Regions from separate parts of the Pseudomonas sp. MAG733B genome, predicted to be linked through region 1. Evidence: predicted binding sites of a transcription regulator. Region 1 holds the regulator's gene; the other holds the start of a gene.
The links. Region 1 encodes sigma-54, which starts transcription at its own class of promoters, with help from an activator protein. Its sites were predicted from a motif close to ANTGGCATNNANNTTGCTNT; they were not measured.

Region 1 (7,542 bases):
TCTGCGAATTGATCCTGCGCGCCCAGGGCCGCCTCGATGCGGCCAACGCCGCGTACCTGTGAGCCAAACATGCTGAGCAAAAAGATTCGCAACATCCTGATGTTCGGTTGCATCGCGGCGATTTTCGCCGCGGTCGGCTACTGGAACATCAGCCCGGAACGCTTTCTCGACAAGCCGGTTGTGCAAGTCGACAACAGCGAGATCGACTATTACGCCACCAACGCCCACAGCGTGCAGTACCTGCCGGATGGCAGGCTGCAGTACGAAATGACGTCGGACAAGGTCGAACACCTGAAAGCCTCCGAGGTGACCCTGCTGACCAATCCCGACCTGAACATGTTCCGCGGCACCGAGTTCCCGTGGCACGTCCAGAGCGAAAAAGGTGAGGTCAACCCTGATGGCACCGAAGTCGAACTGATCGACTCGGTTCGCATCACGCGTTTCGACGAGAAAAACCGCAGAACCCTGATCACCACCACCCGCATGACAGTGTTCCCGCAACAGCAATATGCGCAGACCGAGCGAGACGTTAGAATCGACGGCGCTGGCGGTGTTTCGACTGGCAAGGGAATGAAAGCGTATTTGAAAGAAAGCAGGATACACCTGCTATCGAACGTAAGAGGACAGTATGAGGCTCGTTAAAACCCTCCCTATTTTGCTCAGTCTGGGCGCAGCACTGGGAAGCGTGAGCGCCTGGGCCCTGCCGGACGATCAACAACAGCCAATCCGCATTCAGGCCGACGATGCCCAACTGGACGACAAGAATGGCGTTGCCACCTACACGGGCGATGTGATCATCACCCAAGGCTCGATGAAGGTCACCGGCAATAAAGTGACCATGACCCGCGCCCCGAGTGGCGACATCGACGTGGTGACCTCGGTCGGCAACCTGGCCTACTTCGAGCAACTGCAAACGGCGGGCGACACCAAGCCGGTTCAGGGTTGGGGTGTGACAATCCAGTACCACGCCACGCAAAACCGCGTTGTGCTGATCGACAAGGCCAAAGTCATCGACAAGGACAACAACGTCACCCAAGGCGAGAAAATCGTCTACGACACCGAGAAGAAGCTGGCGAGCGCCGGTCGCGCCACAGGCAGCAAAGTGACCGAGGCACGTCCGCGTATTGACATGGTCATTCAGCCGAAAAAGAAAACCGACGAGCAAAAGGCCCAGTAATGGCAACTCTGAAAGCTCAGCATCTGGCCAAGAGCTACAAGAGCCGCCAGGTCGTGCGCGATGTCAGCCTGTCGATCGACAGCGGTCAGATCGTCGGCCTGCTTGGCCCCAACGGCGCCGGCAAGACAACCTGCTTCTACATGATCGTCGGCCTGGTGCAGGCTGATCAGGGCCGCGTGCTGATCGACGACCTGGACGTCAGCCACCAGCCCATGCACGGCCGTGCGAAGGCAGGTATCGGCTATCTGCCGCAAGAAGCGTCGATCTTCCGCAAACTTTCGGTTGCCGACAACATCATGGCGATCCTCGAGACCCGCAAGGAACTCGACAAGGCCGGCCGTCGCAAGGAGCTGGAGAGCCTGCTGCAGGAGTTCCACATCAGCCACATCCGCGACAACCTCGGGATGAGCCTGTCCGGTGGTGAACGCCGCCGCGTGGAGATCGCCCGGGCACTGGCCACCAACCCGAAATTCATCCTGCTCGACGAACCTTTCGCCGGCGTGGACCCGATTTCGGTGGGCGACATCAAACAGATCATCCATCACCTCAAGGCCAAAGGCATTGGCGTGCTGATCACCGACCACAACGTTCGTGAAACCCTGGATATCTGCGAAACCGCCTACATCGTCAACGATGGCCAGCTGATTGCAGAAGGTGACGCGGAAACCATCCTGGCCAACGACTTGGTCAAGGAAGTCTACCTGGGTCATGAGTTCCGCCTGTAAGGGCTTGCCTGGCTAGTCGACCGAGCGCTTGTCTCGATAAAAAATCAAGATCTTTTTATTGTTACAGCGCTCTAGGCAAACACTGCAATTTCGGGCATATAATTTGCTTATGTTTGGCGCCTCGGCGCCCTGTAGTGGATGGCGCATGTGCGCCGGCGAATAAGGTGTTAAGCCCCTGCCATGAAACCATCGCTAGTCTTGAGAATGGGCCAGCAGCTGACGATGACACCGCAGCTGCAACAGGCCATCCGCCTGCTCCAATTGTCGACCCTGGATCTGCAACAGGAAATCCAGGAGGCCCTGGAGTCCAATCCGATGCTCGAACGCCAGGAAGAAGGCGACGACTTCGATAACACCGACCCCTTGGCCGACAACGCAGAACAGAAGCCCAACACTGACATTCAGGAACCCTCCTACCAGGAAACCGCGCCGACGGTTGATAACCTCGAAGAAGGCGACTGGAACGAACGCATTCCCAACGAACTTCCCGTCGATACCGCCTGGGAAGACGTCTACCAGACCAGTGCCAGCAGCCTGCCGAGCAATGATGATGACGAGTGGGATTTCACCACCCGCACGTCCGCCGGCGAAAGCCTGCAAAGCCACTTGCTGTGGCAACTGAACCTGGCACCGATGTCCGACACCGATCGCCTGATCGCCGTCACCCTGATCGACTGCATCAACAATCAGGGCTATCTGGACGAAACGCTCGAGGAAATCCTCGAAGCCTTCGATCCGGAACTGGACATCGAGCTGGACGAAATCGAAGCCGTCCTGCACCGCATCCAGCAATTCGAACCTGCCGGCATCGGCGCCCGCAACCTGGGCGAATGCCTGCTGCTGCAATTGCGTCAGCTGCCAGCCAAAACGCCGTGGCTGGCCGAAGCCAAGCGCTTGGTCACCGACTACATCGACCTGCTCGGCAGTCGCGACTACAGCCAGTTGATGCGTCGCATGAAGCTCAAGGAAGATGAGCTGCGCCAGGTAATCGAACTGGTCCAGAGCCTCAACCCGCGTCCGGGTTCGCAAATCGAATCCACCGAGGCCGAGTACGTTGTCCCCGACGTGATCGTACGCAAGGACAACGAGCGCTGGCTGGTCGAGCTCAACCAGGAGTCGGTGCCACGGCTGCGGGTCAATGCCCAGTACGCCGGCTTCGTGCGCCGCGCCGACACCAGCGCCGACAACACCTTCATGCGCAATCAGTTGCAGGAAGCCCGCTGGTTCATCAAGAGCCTGCAAAGCCGCAACGAAACCCTGATGAAAGTGGCCACCCAGATCGTCGAGCATCAGCGCGGCTTCCTGGAGTATGGCGATGAAGCGATGAAACCGCTGGTCCTGCATGACATCGCTGAAGCGGTTGGCATGCACGAATCGACAATTTCCCGGGTGACCACGCAAAAATTCATGCATACCCCTCGGGGCATATATGAGCTGAAATACTTTTTCTCCAGCCACGTCAGCACCTCCGAAGGCGGTGAATGCTCGTCCACGGCGATCCGCGCGATCATCAAAAAACTGGTTGCCGCTGAAAATCAGAAAAAGCCGTTGAGTGACAGCAAGATCGCTGGTTTACTGGAGGCACAAGGCATTCAGGTGGCTCGCCGCACCGTCGCCAAGTACCGCGAATCCCTCGGGATCGCGCCTTCGAGCGAACGCAAGCGGTTGATGTAGAGCCACGCCACAGCGTTCCAGTGGCAGATCATCTGGTCTGCCGCTTTATGCACTGGCAACGAAGGAGAAGCTGTATGCAAGTCAACATCAGTGGACACCAACTGGAAGTGACCGAACCTCTTCGCACTTACATCGGCGAAAAACTCGAACGATTAGAGAGGCATTTCGACAAGATCACCAACGTGCAGGTCACGATGACGGTCGAAAAGCTCAAGCAGAAAATCGAAGCCACGCTGCATATTCCCGGCAATGAAGTGGTCGCCAACGCGGAACATACCGATATGTACGCGGCGATCGACGCACTGACCGACAAGCTGGATAAACAACTCAAAAAGCATAAGGAAAAGACCCAGAGCCTCCTCCAGGGCGCTACCGGTCGTTAACACTCCCTACCCATGATCCGACTTGAAAGCATCCTGACCCCCGGCCGTTCCCTGGTGAACGTGCCGGGCGGCAGTAAAAAGAAAGCCCTCGAGCAAATTGCCAACCTCATCCATCGCGAAGTGCCGGATCTGGCCATGCAGGATGTCTTCGAGAGCCTGGTCGCCCGTGAAAAACTCGGTTCAACCGGTTTTGGCAACGGCATCGCCATCCCCCACTGCCGTCTCAAGGGCTGTAATGCGCCCATCAGTGCCTTGATGCACCTTGACGCCCCTATCGATTTCGACGCCATCGATGGTGCACCGGTTGACCTGTTGTTCGTTCTACTGGTCCCGGAAGCCGCTACCGATGCGCACCTGGAACTGTTACGCCAGATCGCCAGCATGCTCGACCGCAAGGAAGTGCGCGAAAAACTGCGCAGCGCCCCGAGTAATGAAGCCTTGTATCAGGTTGTCCTGGACGAGCAAAACGGTCATTAATCATGCGCTTGATCATCGTCAGCGGTCGCTCCGGCTCAGGTAAAAGTACCGCCCTCGATGTTCTTGAGGACAACGGTTACTACTGCATCGACAACTTGCCTGCCGGGTTACTGCCGGAATTGGCTGAACGTGCGCTTATCCACACTGAGCTGTCACAGCCGCTGGTAGCCGTGTCCATCGATGCACGCAACCTGCCCAGCCATCTGTCGCGGTTTCCAGAGCTGCTGGAAGAAGTCCGCAGCCGGCACATCCAGTGCGATGTCCTGTACCTGGATGCCGACGCGGAAACCCTGCTCAAACGCTTTTCGGAAACCCGTCGTCGCCACCCGCTGAGCAGCCCCAATCGCTCACTGGCCGAGGCGATCAACGATGAAACCAGCCTGCTCGGACCGATTGCCGACCTGGCCGACCTCAAGGTAGACACGACTAACCTGAACTTGTATCAGTTGGGCGATACCATCAAGTTGCGCCTGCTGAACCAGCCGGAGCCCGGCACGGCTTTCCTGATCGAGTCTTTCGGCTTCAAGCGTGGCATGCCGGTCGACGCCGATCTGGTGTTCGACGTGCGTTGCCTGCCCAATCCCTACTGGAAGCCGGAACTGCGCGCGCAGTCCGGGCTTGATCAACCGGTTGCCGAGTACCTGGCGGCACAACCGGATGTCGAGGAGATGTTCCAGGACATTTCCGCGTACCTGCTTAAATGGTTACCCCGGTTTGCCGCCAGTAACCGTGCTTATGTCACCATTGCAATCGGTTGTACCGGCGGGCATCACCGCTCCGTCTACCTGACCGAACGCCTGGGCAAGACCCTGCAGCAATCCCTGAAGAACGTCCAGGTCCGCCACCGCGACCTCAGCTAAAGGATTCACATCGCGATGCCTGCTCTGGAAATCGAAATCATCAACAAGCTGGGCCTGCACGCTCGGGCGTCTGCAAAATTCGTTGGAGTTGCCGGTCAGTTCAAGGACTGCACGATCAGGGTCGGACGCACACCAGAGACTACAGTCGACGGCAAAAGCATCATGGCCATGATGATGCTCGCTGCCGGCAAGGGCACAAAAATTCATCTGAGTACGGAAGGCGAGCAGGAGCAGGAAGCACTGGACGCGCTGGTGGCCCTGATCAACAACTACTTCGACGAAGGCGAATAAGCGCTCGCCTAAGCGAGCGCGGTATCCATCACCATCATCAAACAGAACCCGACCAGCAACCCAAGGCTGGCCAGTTTGTCATGACCGTGTCGACGCGACTCAGGAATGACTTCGTGGGTGACCACCAGCAACATGGCCCCGGCCGCCAAGGCCAGCCCCAAAGGCAACAACAGTTCGGCCAGGCTGACGAGCCACGCGCACAACAACGCGAACACCGGTTCGACCAAACCTGAAGCAGCACCGATCAGGAACGCCTTGAACCGCGACATCCCTGCCCCGGCCAGCACCAAGGCAATCACCAATCCCTCCGGCACATCCTGCAAGGCAATGCCCATCGCCAAACTGTCGGCATCCGGCATACCGCCACCCGCCGAGACACCCACCGCCATGCCTTCGGGAATATTGTGGGCGATGATCGCGAACACGAACAGCCAGATGCGCGGCGGAATCACCGGGTGTTCTACAGTGCCAATGAGCATCTCCGGCGACGCGCCGGACACTTTGCGATCCACCAGAAACAGGCCGAATGCGCCGAGCATGATGCCAAAGCAGATCAGGCCGCTGGCCGCCCACGGCGTCATGCCAAGGTTCTCTGCCGCAGCAATGCCTGGCACGATCAGCGAAAACGCCGTCGCGGCCAACATCACTCCGGCACCGAAGCCCAGCAAGGAATCGCTGAGTGCCTGGGGCATGCGGCGGATCACCAGCACCGGCACCGCCCCAAGCGCGGTGCCGAGGGCGCAGATCGCACCACCTTGCAACGCCCGCGACAGCTTCGGTTCCAGATCCAGCCACTCCAGCCCGTGCGCTACCAACAAGCTCATGCCCGCCAGCAGAAGCAGCGATCCAAATGCGTAACGAAACATTCGCCCACTTCCGATCGCCAGTGTTTCAGTGCCCATAGTCAGCCTTGGATTGTTTTTTAGAAGACTTAAACCAGCGCAGCCTGATAGCGCGCAGCGACTTCAGGCCAGTTGATCACGTTGTAGAACGCGCTGATGTATTCCGGGCGGCGGTTCTGATATTGCAGGTAATAGGCGTGCTCCCACACATCCAGACCGAGGATCGGCGTATTGCCGTTCATCAATGGGCTGTCCTGGTTACCGCTGCTTTCCACGACCAGCGTTTTCTGCGGCGTCACGCTCAACCAGGCCCAGCCACTGCCGAATCGGGTCAGTGCGGCTTTGGTGAAAGCCTCTTTGAAACTGTCGAGGCCGCCCAGTTGCTCGTCGATGGCCCTGGCCAGCGCGCCTTCGGGTTTGCCGCCACAGTGAGGCGCCATGACTTCCCAGAACAGCGAATGATTGGCGTGGCCACCGCCTTGATTGATCACCGCCGCGCGGAGTTTTTCCGGCAGTTGCTGCACAGCGGCCACCAGTTTCTCCACCGGCCATTCGGCGAACTCAGTGCCTTCGACCGCAGCGTTCAGGTTGTTGATATAGGTCTGGTGGTGCTTGGTGTAGTGGGTCTCCATGGTCTGCGCATCGATGTGCGGCTCCAGGGCGTCATAGGCATACGGCAAGGCAGGCAAGGTAAAAGCCATTTCAGTGGACTCCATGATGGTGAGGCGCAGGGGGTTGCGACGGCGAGGCGGCATCGATGTGCAGCAAGCGATGCGTGCGTGGGTATTCGCCGTGTTCGCTGATGAAATTCAGCAGCTCGACATAGGTTTTGCTGCTCTGGCGCAGCGCTGCTTCGCGCAATGCTGGCGACAGTCGCGGGTCCTGCATGGTCTGCAACAGCCGTTGGTGAATGGCGCACAGGTACTCGGCGCTCTCCTCCGGCTGGTTCAGACGCAGATGCAGGTCCGCCAGGTTGTGATGGGAAATCACACAAGCCGCCACCGCTTCGTCGGCATCCGCCCAGCGCTCGAACAGCACCTGGGCCAGGGCCAATGCCTGCAAGTAAGCCTCGCGAGCATCAACCAGTTCACCCAACATGAAAAAGCGATTGGC
Region 2 (7,542 bases), 2.5 Mb from region 1:
TTCGACGGACGGGGTTGTATAGACAGATCGGTAGCACTGGCGCACAAAAAACTGTAGGAGTGAGCCTGCTCGCGATAGCGGTGTAACAGTCAACATCAGCGTTGAATGACACTCCGCTATCGCGAGCAGGCTCGCTCCTACAGGGTGTTGCAGTGTTTGAAGATTATTTGCAGACGCTGGCAATCGCCTCGGCCAACAAATCCAGCCGCGTGGCATCAATCCCCGCCACGTTGGCCCGACCTGAATTGACCATATAAACGCTGTGATGATCGCGCAGGTTTTTCACTTGCTCAGGCGTCAACCCGGTGTAGGAAAACATTCCGCGCTGCACGCCAATGTGCGCAAAGCGCTCGCGCAAACCGTGTGGCTCCAGCGCTTCCACCAGACCACTGCGCAGTTGGGCGATACGCAGGCGCATCGCTTCCACTTCGTCGCGCCAGAGGTTTTTCAACTCTGGATCGCCGAGGATGGTCGCCACCACGGCCGCGCCGTGATCCGGCGGGGTCGACCACAAGTTACGGGCGATGTTGGCCAGTTGGCTGCGGATGTCGATGAGCTTGTCGGCGGTTTTCGCGCAGACAATCAGCGCACCGGTGCGGTCGCGGTACAGGCCGAAGTTCTTCGAGCAGGAGCTGGTGATCAGCACTTCCGGCAACTCGGCGGCGAATAGCCGGGTCGACCAGGCATCCTGTTCCAGGCCATCACCGAAACCTTGATACGCGAAGTCGATCAGCGGCAGCAGTTCGCGCTTGCGCACCACGTCCAGCACCCGGCGCCAGTCATCATGGGACAGGTCGAAACCGGTCGGGTTGTGGCAGCAGGCGTGCAGCAACACGACATCGCCCTTGGGCGCTTCATTGAGCACCGCCAGCATGGCGTCGACATCGAGGCGGTTGTCGCTGCCCACGTACGGGTAGTGACTGACCTTGACTTTGGCTGCCGCGAAAATGCTTTCGTGGATTGGCCAGGTAGGATTGCTCAGCCATACGCCACGGCCCGGCAGGCATTGGGCGATGAAGTCCGCGCTCAAGCGCAACGCTCCCGTGCCGCCCGGTGTCTGGGTGGCGCCGGCGCGTTGTTCGGCAATAAGTTTCGAGTCGGCGCCCAGCACCAGCTCATTGATCGCTTTGCCGAACGCCGGCTCGCCGTGACCGCCGATGTAGGTCTTGGTGGTTTGACGCTCCACCAGACGTGCTTCGGCGAGTTTCACTGATTGCGGAATCGGCGTCAGGCCCTGGGCGTCTTTGTAGACACCCACGCCGAGGTCGAATTTGCGCGGGTTCGGGTCCTGCGCATAGGCCTCCATCAGGCCGAGAATCGGGTCGCCGGGGACACGGCCGATGGCATCGAAATGCATTATTTGCGGCCCTCGGCGTCCTTGGCTACTTCGTCAGTGCGCGCGGCCATGATGAAGTCGTTGCGGTGCAGGCCTTTGATCGAGTGGCTCCACCAGGTCACGGTCACTTTGCCCCACTCGGTCAGCAGGCCCGGGTGGTGACCTTCGGCCTCGGAGATTTCACCGACGGCGTTGGTGAACGCCAGGGCGTGCTTGAAATTCTTGAACAGGAAGACTTTTTCCAGCTGCATGATGCTGTCGCGAACTTCGATGTTCCAGTCCGGGATCTGCTTGATCAGGATCGGCAATTCTTCGTCGCTGACTTGTGGGGCATCGGCGCGGCAGGCTTCGCAATGGGCTTGGGTGAGTGCGGTCATGATGTGTTCCTGAAATCGAATGTTGGGAGATCAGCCGTCAGAATTTATTGAGAGGTGTACCACGCTAAAGCAAAGCGTCGGTTCCTGACAGGCTCACTTGATTCTAAAAGCTGCGGATCAGGCGGCTTTTGGTTTGGGCGGAAATTTCGGTGCATGCAGACCCATCTGCATTGCTTGCTTGACCATGCCCATGATGTCTTCGTGGGCGAGGTCGAACAGGCGCTTGAGGTTCGGCAGCACGAAATACAGCGGCTGCAGAATGTCGATGCGGTAAGGCGTACGCATGCATTCCAGCGGATCAAACGCCTGATGCTCAGGCTCGTCCGACAGGCAGTAAACGGTTTCCTTCGGCGAGGACAGGATGCCGCCGCCGTAGATGCGCTGGCCTTGCGGGGTGTCGACCAGGCCGAATTCGATGGTCATCCAGTACAGGCGCGCCAGATACACGCGTTCTTCCTTCGAAGCCTGTAGGCCGAGCTTGCCGTAGGTGTGGGTAAATTCGGCAAACCATGGGTTGGTCAGCAGCGGACAGTGGCCAAAAATCTCGTGGAAAATGTCCGGCTCTTGCAGGTAATCCAGCTCTTCGCGGGTACGAATGAAGGTTGCCACTGGAAACTGCTTGCTGGCGAGCAATTCGAAAAAGGTCTGGAAGGGGATCAGCGCCGGTACACGGGCGACCTGCCAACCGGTGGTTTCACCGAGGACCTTGTTGATCTCGCCCAGTTGTGGAATGCGGTCGTGGGGCAGACCGAGTTTTTCGATACCGTCCAGATATTCCTGGCACGCACGCCCTTCGATCACTTTCAGTTGGCGAGTGATCAGCGTGTTCCACACCGCGTGTTCTTCAGCGGTGTAGTCGATAAAACCTTGCGCATCGGGCTCGCGAGCCACGTATTGCGTCTGCTTCATGCTGCTCTCCTGCTAGGGGATTCGTTCTTGTTATGTGCTGCTATGGACCCAGAAATAACCCATGAATTGCGCAATGGCAGCAGGTGATGAGTGCTCCGTGTAGGAAAATCCTCCAATAATCGTAAAGTTTCCGTTACGTTTTTGCCGTTGTCGCGCAGATGTTGAGATTAGCGGGTGGGAAAAGTGCTCCACCTGTCACATAATCTTGACGACTATCTGAGTGCTTCAGCAGAAATTTTCCTGCAATGGGCCTCATTCACTTCTGTTCGGGCCTTTATATGCGTATCAAAGTCCACTGCCAGAACCGCATCGGCATCCTGCGTGACATTCTCAATCTGTTGGTGGAGTACGGCATCAACGTCGCTCGCGGTGAGGTGGGCGGAGAGCATGGCAATGCGATCTATTTGCACTGTCCGAACCTGATCAACATCCAGTTCCAGGCCTTGCGTCCGAAGTTCGAGGCGATTGCCGGGGTGTTTGGCGTCAAGCGTGTAGGGCTGATGCCCAGCGAGCGTCGGCACATGGAGCTCAATGCGTTGCTCGGTGCCCTTGAGTTTCCGGTGTTGTCGATCGATATGGGTGGCTCCATCGTGGCGGCCAACCGTGCGGCGGCGCAGTTGCTCGGTGTGCGGGTGGACGAGGTGCCGGGGATTCCGTTGTCGCGCTATGCCGAAGATTTCGATTTGCCGGAACTGGTGCGCGCCAACAAATCGCGGATCAACGGGTTGCGGGTCAAGGTCAAGGGCGATGTATTCCTGGCCGACATTGCGCCGCTGCAATCGGAGCACGATGACAGCGAGGCGATGGCCGGTGCCGTACTGACGCTGCACCGCGCAGACCGCGTTGGCGAGCGCATCTATAACGTGCGCAAGCAGGAATTGCGTGGCTTCGACAGCATCTTCCAAAGCTCGAAAGTGATGGCGGCGGTGGTGCGCGAAGCCCGGCGCATGGCGCCACTCGATGCGCCGCTATTAATAGAAGGCGAAACCGGCACCGGCAAGGAGTTGCTGGCGCGCGCCTGTCATCTGGCCAGCCCGCGTGGGCAATCGCCGCTGATGGCGCTCAACTGCGCCGGCCTGCCGGAGTCCATGGCCGAGACCGAGTTGTTCGGCTACGGCCCGGGCGCCTTTGAAGGGGCGCGGGCCGAGGGCAAACTCGGGCTGCTGGAATTGACGGCGGGCGGTACGCTGTTTCTCGATGGCGTCGGGGAAATGAGCCCGCGCTTGCAGGTGAAACTGCTGCGCTTCCTGCAGGACGGTTGCTTCCGTCGCGTAGGCAGCGATGAAGAGGTCTACCTCGATGTGCGGGTGATCTGCGCTACCCAGGTTGACCTGTCCGAACTGTGCGCGCGCGGCGAGTTTCGTCAGGATCTCTATCACCGCTTGAACGTGTTGTCGCTGCACATCCCGCCACTGCGCGAATGCCTCGACGGTTTGCCGCCGCTGGTGGAGCACTTCCTCGATCAGGCCAGTCGGCAGATCGGTTGCCCGCTGCCGAAACTGGCCCCGGCGGCCATGGACCGACTGAGTCATTACCACTGGCCGGGCAACGTCCGGCAGTTGGAAAACGTGCTGTTCCAGGCTGTGTCCCTGTGCGATGGCGGCACAGTCAAGGCCGAGCACATTCGCTTGCCGGACTATGGCGTGCGTCAGCCGCTTGGCGATTTTTCGCTGGAGGGCGGGCTGGACGAAATTGTCGGGCGCTTCGAGAAAGCCGTGCTGGAGCGTTTGTATTCCGAGCATCCGAGCAGTCGGCAACTGGGCAAGCGGTTGGGGGTTTCGCACACCACCATTGCCAACAAGTTGCGGGATTATGAGGTGGGCAAAGATATTTCCTGAAGATCAAAAGATCGCAGCCTTCGGAAGGTCCTACAGGTTGAACGCCAATCCCCTGTAGGAGCTGCCGAAGGCTGCGATCTTTTGATCCATTGCCGTGAAGCGGCATAACACCGCCGGTTTTTCGTCTTCACTACTTTCCAAAATTCCCCGCAATACCTCCAAAGCCCTTTGTTTGCCGGGCCTCGCGCCGCGAAAAACAAGTTGGTCTGCAAATTGCTTATGCCTCGTCAGTACAGCAGTGGGCGGCAAACGTCCGGCAGGCAGAGGAAAGATTGTGGACAAGTACCTTTATGTGGCAATGACCGGCGCCAGCCAGAATGCACTGGCGCAAAAGGCTCATGCCAACAACCTCGCGAACATCTCCACCAACGGCTTCCAGAAAGACCTGGAGCAGGCGCGTTCGATGCCGGTGTTCGGCGACAGCTTTCCGGCGCGTGCGTTTGCCATGTCCGAACGCCCGGCCACCGACTTCTCTCCCGGCTCGCTGGTACAGACCGGTCGCGATCTCGATGTCGCCGTGCAGGGCAACGGCTGGCTGGCGGTGCAGAATCCCGATGGCGGCGAAAGCTATGTGCGTACCGGCAGTCTGGTGGTTGACGCCCTTGGTGTGTTGCGCGCCGGTAACGGCATGCCTGTGATCGGCAATGGCGGTCCAATCGCCGTGCCGCCCGAGCAGCAGATTGAAGTGGGCGAGGACGGCACCATCAGCATTCGTGCGATGGGCGAAGGTCCTCGCGTCATGGCGGAAGTCGACCGTATCAAGCTGGTCAACCCGGACATCAAGAACATGACCAAGGGCCTGGACGGTTCGATCCACACCAAGGACGGCCAACCGGCGCAAGCCGATGCCAACGTCAAACTGGTGTCCGGTTTCCTTGAGTCGAGCAACGTCAACGCCGTGGACGAGATGACCTCGGTGCTGGCCTTGTCGAAGCAGTTCGAGCTGCACATCAAGATGATGAACACCGCCAAAGAAGACGACCAGGCCATGGCTCGGGTCTTGCAGATCAGCTAATTATCAGAACGTCGCGCCGTAAAACAGGCGCACGAGGAGAATCGAATGCTTCCGGCTCTATGGGTTGCCAAAACCGGTCTGTCCGCCCAGGACACCAACCTGACCACCATTTCCAACAACCTGGCCAACGTGTCGACCACGGGTTTCAAACGTGACCGCGCCGAGTTCCAGGACTTGCTCTACCAGATCAAACGCCAGCCAGGCGCCCAGTCGACCCAGGACAGCGAACTGCCGTCGGGCCTGCAATTGGGTACTGGTGTGCGCATTGTCGGCACCCAGAAAAACTTCAATGCCGGCAGCCTGCAAACCACCGAACAGCCGCTGGACATGGCCATCGACGGTCGCGGTTTCTTCCAGATCCTGCAACCGGACGGCACCACGTCCTACACCCGTGACGGCACTTTCCACCTGGACTCCAACGGCCAGATCGTCAACGCCAGCGGCTTCGCCCTGGAACCGGCGATTGTCATCCCGAACGACGCCCAGACCTTCACCGTCGGCAAGGACGGCACCGTGTCCATCACCGTGGCCGGCAACCCGGCGTCCCAGGTGATCGGTAACCTGCAAACCGCCGACTTCATCAACCCGGCCGGCCTGCAAGCGGTGGGTAACAACCTGTTCCTGGAAACCGCCGCCAGTGGTGCGCCGCAAGTCGGCACGCCGGGCCTGGCCGGTTTCGGTACCACGCTGCAGAACACCCTGGAAACGTCCAACGTCAGCACCGTTGAAGAGATGGTCAACATGATCACCACTCAGCGCGCCTACGAGATGAACTCCAAGGTGATCTCCACCGCCGACCAGATGCTCTCGTTCGTAACGCAGAATCTGTAATCAAGTCTATGAGGCGGCCATGCGGTCGCCTGCAACACCGTGAGGTAAGGGTCATGAATCGCTTCGTTTCTGTTCTGGCATTGAGTGGGATCACCGTGCTCGCCGGCTGTGTCGGTCCGACACCCAAGCCCAATGATCCTTACTACGCCCCGGTGTTGCCGCGCACGCCGCTGCCGGCTGCCGCGAATAACGGTTCGATTTATCAGGCCGGTTTCGAGCAGAACCTCTATGGCGACCGCAAGGCGTTCCGGGTCGGTGACATCATCACCATCACCCTGAACGAGAAGACCCAGGCGAGCAAAAACGCCAACTCGCAAATCGGCAAGAACAGCAAGGCCAGCATCGGCCTGAGCTCGCTGTTCGGCTCTACCCCGAACACCAACAACCCGTTTGGCAGTGGCGACCTGAGCCTGGATGCCAGCTATGAAGGCGACCGCGCGACCAAGGGTGACAGCAAGGCCGCGCAGGGCAACACCCTGACGGGCTCGATCACCGTGACCGTGGCTGACGTGTTGCCCAACGGCATCATCGCGGTACGTGGCGAGAAGTGGATGACACTCAACACCGGCGACGAACTGGTGCGGATTGCCGGGTTGGTTCGCGCCGACGATATCTCCACCGATAACACTGTGCCGTCGACCCGTGTCGCCGATGCGCGCATCACCTACTCGGGCACCGGTTCGTTTGCCGATGCGAGTCAGCCAGGCTGGTTCGACCGTTTCTTCCTCAGCCCGCTGTTCCCTTTCTAGGTGGCTTTCCAGTTGAGCATGTTGAACTTCAGAAGTCTCATCGTTGCCGCTCTGATGCTGTCGGCAGCCTTCAACGTTCAAGCCGAGCGGCTGAAGGACATCGCCAGCATTTCCGGCGTGCGTTCCAACCAGTTGATCGGTTACGGCCTGGTGGTCGGGCTTAACGGTACCGGCGACCAGACGACGCAAACCCCGTTCACCCTGCAGACCTTCAACAACATGCTCTCGCAGTTCGGCATCAAGGTGCCGCCGGGTTCGGGCAACGTGCAGTTGAAGAACGTCGCGGCGGTGTCGATCAGTGCCGATCTGCCAGCGTTCGCCAAGCCGGGTCAGCAGGTCGACATCACCGTTTCGTCGATCGGTAATTCCAAGAGCCTGCGCGGCGGCACGTTGCTGCTGACACCGCTTAAGGGTATCGACGGCAACGTCTACGCCATCGCCCAGGGCAACCTGGTGGTCGGCGGTTTTGACGCCGAAGGTCGCGACG

Region 2: a site for sigma-54 is predicted at 4,661-4,680, ahead of V6Z53_RS25500 (flagellar basal body rod protein FlgF). Genes of this name have one in related genera too.

Annotation. Positions count from the first base shown of each region.
Region 1 covers NZ_CP145732.1:1,472,729-1,480,270, reverse strand. Annotated here, with positions in the region: gene V6Z53_RS06655 (HAD family hydrolase) at 1-62, shown strand, start outside; gene lptC (LPS export ABC transporter periplasmic protein LptC) at 70-642, shown strand; gene lptA (lipopolysaccharide transport periplasmic protein LptA) at 629-1,177, shown strand; gene lptB (LPS export ABC transporter ATP-binding protein) at 1,177-1,902, shown strand; gene V6Z53_RS06635 (RNA polymerase factor sigma-54) at 2,083-3,576, shown strand; gene raiA (ribosome-associated translation inhibitor RaiA) at 3,651-3,959, shown strand; gene ptsN (PTS IIA-like nitrogen regulatory protein PtsN) at 3,972-4,436, shown strand; gene rapZ (RNase adapter RapZ) at 4,439-5,296, shown strand; gene V6Z53_RS06615 (HPr family phosphocarrier protein) at 5,312-5,587, shown strand; gene V6Z53_RS06610 (ZIP family metal transporter) at 5,596-6,489, opposite strand; gene V6Z53_RS06605 (superoxide dismutase) at 6,519-7,130, opposite strand; gene V6Z53_RS06600 (hypothetical protein) at 7,132-7,542, opposite strand, start outside.
Region 2 covers NZ_CP145732.1:5,580,982-5,588,523, reverse strand. Annotated here, with positions in the region: gene V6Z53_RS25520 (amino acid aminotransferase) at 164-1,360, opposite strand; gene V6Z53_RS25515 (4a-hydroxytetrahydrobiopterin dehydratase) at 1,357-1,713, opposite strand; gene phhA (phenylalanine 4-monooxygenase) at 1,831-2,622, opposite strand; gene V6Z53_RS25505 (sigma-54-dependent transcriptional regulator) at 2,901-4,460, shown strand; gene V6Z53_RS25500 (flagellar basal body rod protein FlgF) at 4,735-5,475, shown strand; gene flgG (flagellar basal-body rod protein FlgG) at 5,521-6,306, shown strand; gene flgH (flagellar basal body L-ring protein FlgH) at 6,360-7,055, shown strand; gene V6Z53_RS25485 (flagellar basal body P-ring protein FlgI) at 7,074-7,542, shown strand, end outside.